DNA from 2 places in the Pseudoxanthomonas sp. CCNWLW251 genome. Region 1 is predicted to be linked to the other one. Evidence: predicted binding sites of a transcription regulator. Region 1 holds the regulator's gene; the other holds the start of a gene.
What was found. Region 1 encodes FliA, which starts transcription of late flagellar genes. Its sites were predicted from a motif close to TAAAGTTTNNCNNNCNNNGGCCGATAA; they were not measured.
Positions count from the first base shown of each region.

Region 2: the regulator FliA is predicted to act here: its motif matches at 1,110-1,136, upstream of WBN46_RS03270 (HDOD domain-containing protein).

Region 1 is NZ_JBBEGA010000003.1:229,829-232,220, forward strand. It holds partial or broken gene WBN46_RS14140 (MinD/ParA family protein) at 20-832, shown strand; gene WBN46_RS14145 (RNA polymerase sigma factor FliA) at 829-1,581, shown strand; gene WBN46_RS14150 (chemotaxis response regulator CheY) at 1,699-2,079, shown strand; gene WBN46_RS14155 (protein phosphatase CheZ) at 2,079-2,392, shown strand, end outside.
Region 2 is NZ_JBBEGA010000001.1:680,196-682,587, reverse strand. It holds gene WBN46_RS03270 (HDOD domain-containing protein) at 1-1,033, opposite strand, end outside; gene tsf (translation elongation factor Ts) at 1,253-2,131, opposite strand; gene rpsB (30S ribosomal protein S2) at 2,327-2,392, opposite strand, start outside.

The DNA.
Region 1 (2,392 bases):
GGCCGCCGGCGCATTCCATCCCGTGCGCGTCATCGCCATCACCGGTGGCAAGGGCGGCGTGGGCAAGACCAACGTGTCGGTCAACCTGGCCGTGTCGCTGGCCGAAATGGGCAAGCGCACGCTGCTGATGGACGCCGACCTGGGCCTGGCCAACGTGGACGTGCTGCTCGGGTTGTCGCCGAAGTTCACCCTCGCCGACCTGGTCGCAGGACGTTGCGGACTGGAAGACGTACTGCTGGAAGGCCCCGAGGGCGTGCTGGTGGTTCCCGCCTCGTCGGGTTTCCGCCACATGGCCGAACTGGCGCCGGCCGAGCACGTGGGCCTGGTCAACGTGTTCTCCGAACTGCAGCGGGCGCTGGATTTCATGGTGGTCGACACCGCCGCCGGCATCACCGACAGCGTGCTGACCTTCTGCCAGGCCGCGCAGGACACCGTGGTGGTGGTCTGCGACGAGCCGGCCTCGATCACCGACGCCTACGCGCTGATCAAGGTGCTCGCGCGCGAGCGCGGCCTGGACCGCGTGCACGTCATCGCCAACATGGTCCGCGACCCCAACGAGGGCCGGAAGCTGTATGAAAAACTCGCCCGCGTCTGCGAGCGTTTCCTCGGCGATGTCGCCCTGCACTACCTCGGCGCGGTGCCGCAGGACGACTGGCTGCGCCGTGCGGTGCAGCGCCAGCAGCCCGTCGTGAAAGCCTATCCGGGCAGCCCGTCGGCCCGCGCCATCGCCGAGATCGCGCGCATGACGGCACGCTGGCAGCCGCCGCTGGGAGCGCGCGGCAACGTCGAGTTCTTCGTCGAACGCCTGATCCAGCGGGGAGTCGCCGCATGAACACCGCCGCCGCCCAATACCGCGCCGTACAGCGCAGCAGTGCGAACGATTTCGTCACCCAGCATGCCGACCTGGTCCGTCGCATCGCCCATCACCTGGCCGCGCGCCTGCCGGCCAGCGTGGAGATCGACGACCTGGTGCAGGCCGGCATGATCGGCCTGCTGGAAGCCTCGCGCAGCTACGATGCCGAGCAGGGCGCCTCGTTCGAGACCTACGCCTCCATCCGCATCCGCGGATCGATGATCGACGAGATCCGCCGCGGCGACTGGGTACCGCGCTCGGTCCACCGTCGCGCCCGCCAGGCGGCCGCCACCGTGCGCGAGATCGAACAGCGCACCGGCCGTGCCGCCATCGCCACCGAAGTGGCGAGTGCGATGGAAATGCCGCTGCCCGAGTACCTGCGCCTGATGGAAGATGCCGCGCGTGGCCAGGTGCTGAGCCTGGAATCGCACATCGACGACCATGGCGAACCCAACACCGCGCGTACCGGCGGCCCCTCGCCGCAGCAGCACCTGGAGCGCAGCGAGTTCCGCCAGCAACTGGTCAAGGCCATCGGCCACCTGCCCGAACGGGAGCAGCTGGTGCTGTCCATGTACTACGAGCAGGAGCTCAACCTGAAGGAGATCGGCGCCGTCCTCGGCGTCAGCGAGTCGCGCGTCTGCCAGATCCACGGCCAGGCCATGGTGCGGCTGCGCGGACGCCTGCAGGTGTTCGAGAAGGCCGACGCCGGCCTGGAAGACAACGACTGAAGAATCCCCACGGCCTGCCGATAAGGCTCCGGTAGGCCGCCGCGTGCAGCCCCTGCCTTGCCGTTGCCCCTGACCGGGCACGCTTTACTGGAGTTCGATGTGACCGCCAACAAGAACATGCGCATCCTCATCGTGGACGACTTTTCCACAATGCGCCGCATCATCAAGAATCTGCTCAATGACCTGGGCTATACCAATACCGCCGAGGCCGAAGACGGCAACAGCGCGTTGACCGCACTGTCCCAGGGCAGCTTCGAGTTCGTGGTCACCGACTGGAACATGCCCGGCATGACCGGCATCGAGCTGCTGAAGGCCATCCGCGCCGACGACCGCTACAAGACCCTGCCGGTGCTGATGGTTACCGCCGAGGCCAAGCGCGAGCAGATCATCGAGGCGGCGCAGAACGGCGTGAACGGCTACATCATCAAGCCGTTCACCGCGCAGACGCTGGAAGAGAAGCTGGGCAAGATCTTCGAACGCCTGGGAGCCGCCGCCTGATGAGCGCCGTGGCCGATATCGCCGGCGCACGCGCCGCGCTGGTGGAAAAACTGCAGCACGCGCTGGATGCCCTGGAACAGGGCGACGAAGCCGGCTGGCGTCGCGAACTGGATGCCATCGCCGCCTGGCGCACGCAGCCGATGATGCAGGGCCTGGGCCGCCTGGCGCGCGAGCTGGCGCAGACGCTGGGCGAACTGCCACCCACCGGACCGGGCGAGCTGGACGACGCCTGCGCGCGCCTGGACCATGTGGTGGAAATGACCGAACAGGCCAGCCACACCACGCTGGACCTGGCCGAACAGTGCCGTGGCTA
Region 2 (2,392 bases), on a different contig from region 1:
CTTCCAGCTGGCTGCGGTTGTAGGCCCCGGTCAGCGGGTCGCGCCGCACTTCCTCCGCCAGCCGGCGCGCACGGTCTTCGTGCTCGTTGGCTTCCTTGCGGGCACGCGCCGCGTCCTGGATTTCGCGCAGGTTGCGCACGACCAGCAGTTCGCGTGCCTGGTCCAGCAAAGCCTGGATGCGGGCCGGTGGGGCGGGGGGAACGTCGAACAATGCGTAGACCTCGGGCAGCGCCACGAGCATCTCCTCGGTCAGGGCGAGGAACCCCGGGTAGTCGATCCCGAGCCGCGTGGCGGCCTGCATCGCCGCATGGCGATGCGCTTCCTCCGTCCGCGCTTGGTCCATTCCAGCCAGCCAGATGTCGGCAATGTGGCCGGACACGGCCACGCACGCATTGAACGGGGTGTCCGACGCGGGCATCTCGCTCTCGATGATCGCTTCCCTCAACAGCGCCGGCAGATTCCACTGCCGCGCCAACCACCCGCCCACCGTGGCGTGGTCGCACCCCAGCCAGTCGCGCTCGGCGGCCAGCAGTTCGGCATTGCCAACGGCGCGTTCGACCAGTCGCGCATAGTCATCGCCCAGGACTTCCAGCAGGGCCAGCACGCCGATGTCCTGCAGCAGCCCGGCCAGCATCAGCTCTTCCACCTTGCTGATGCCGGCACGCTGGCCCAGCACCCGACTGGCCAGCGCGGCGATGACGCTGCGACGCCAGACGCGCTCCTGCGCGGCAGGATGGGTGCCGCTGCCGCAGCGTGACAGGGAGAACCCCAATGCCAGCGTCAGGGTGGCATTCAGGCCCAGCACCGTGAGCGCCTGCGAAAGGTTTTCCACCCTGCGGCGACTGGCGTAGAGCGGGGAGTTGGCGATGCGGAGCATGCGCGCGCTCAATGCCGCATCCAGGCCGATCGCATCGGCGGCCGTCGCCATCACCACGTCCGGATCCTGCGCGAGCTCGATGATCCGCAATGCAACGCCGGGCGGGCTGGGCAGATTGCGGCAATTCAGCAGCTGGGCTTCGAGTTCGGGACGCATCCGGGTGCGGGCCACGCAAGTGGGAATTGCCGGCAGGATGCCAGCAATGCGCGACGAAGTGTCACGTTTGAAACCAGTTTCGGCACGGAACGTGCAAACTTGAGTCGTAGTCGACTAACGGTCACGGCGTGCGCGGCGGCATCCGATCCCGCCCGCTACGCGGGCAACAAAAAAGCCGCGGTTCCCCGCGGCTTTTCCGTCGAAGCGGAGAGGGAAGGCTTACGCCAGCCCGGCCTGCTTCATGACTTCGGCGGCGTAGTCTTCCACCACCTTCTCGATGCCTTCGCCGACCACCAAGCGCTGGAAACCGACCACGTCGGCACCGGCGGCCTTCACGACCTGCTCGACCGACTTGTCGCTGTCCAGCACGTACGGCTGGCCGTACAGGGTCACTTCGTTGACGATCTTGTTGATCTTGCCGGAGATGATCTTCTCCAGGATGTCGGCCGGCTTGGCCTTGTCCTTGTCCGACATCTTCGCCAGCTCGATTTCCTTTTCCTTCGCCACGAATTCGGCCGGCACGTCGGCGGCCTTGTTGTGCGGCGGGTTCATCGCGGCGATGTGCATCGCCAGGCCGCGGGCCAGTTCGGCGTCGCCGCCCTTGACCTCGACCAGCACGCCGATCTTGCCGCCGTGCACGTAGGCCGCGACGTTGTTGGCGCTGTCGATCGACACCAGGCGACGGATCTGCATGTTCTCGCCCAGCTTGGCGATGGCGGCGGCGCGGGCTTCCTCGACGGTCTCGCCCGAGGCCAGCTTGGCGCTCTTCAGCGCTTCCACATCGGCGGCGCCCGAGGTCAGCGCGGCCTGCGCGATGGCGTCGGTGAAGGCGATGAAGTTGGCGTCCTTGGCGACGAAGTCGGTCTCGGAGTTGATCTCGACCAGCACGGCCTTGCCGCCGTCCTGGGCCACGGCCACGCGGCCTTCGGCGGTGACGCGGTCGGCCTTCTTGTCGGCCTTGGCCAGGCCCGACTTGCGCAGCCACTCGGCCGCGGCGTCGATGTCGGCGTTGTTCTCGGTGAGTGCCTTCTTGCACTCCATCATGCCGGCGCCAGTGCGCTCGCGCAGTTCCTTGACCAGGGAAGCGGTGATTTCCACGGGATTACCTCTATTTGGATTGGCAAAGCCCCTCTCCCGTCGGAAGAGGGGTTGGGGTGAGGGTGCGGCGGAGTCGCGATGCATGCAGCGTCGACGTGCTCCGTACCTTCATCCGCCCTTCGGGCACCTTCTCCCGATGGGAGAAGGCGGAACATGGGCCGCCGCGCAGCATGGCGCAGCGGCATTGCAGCCGGATTACTCGGCGGCGGCTTCGTCGGGCTTCTTGCCGGCGGCCTTCTTGGCCGGGGCGCGACGGGCACC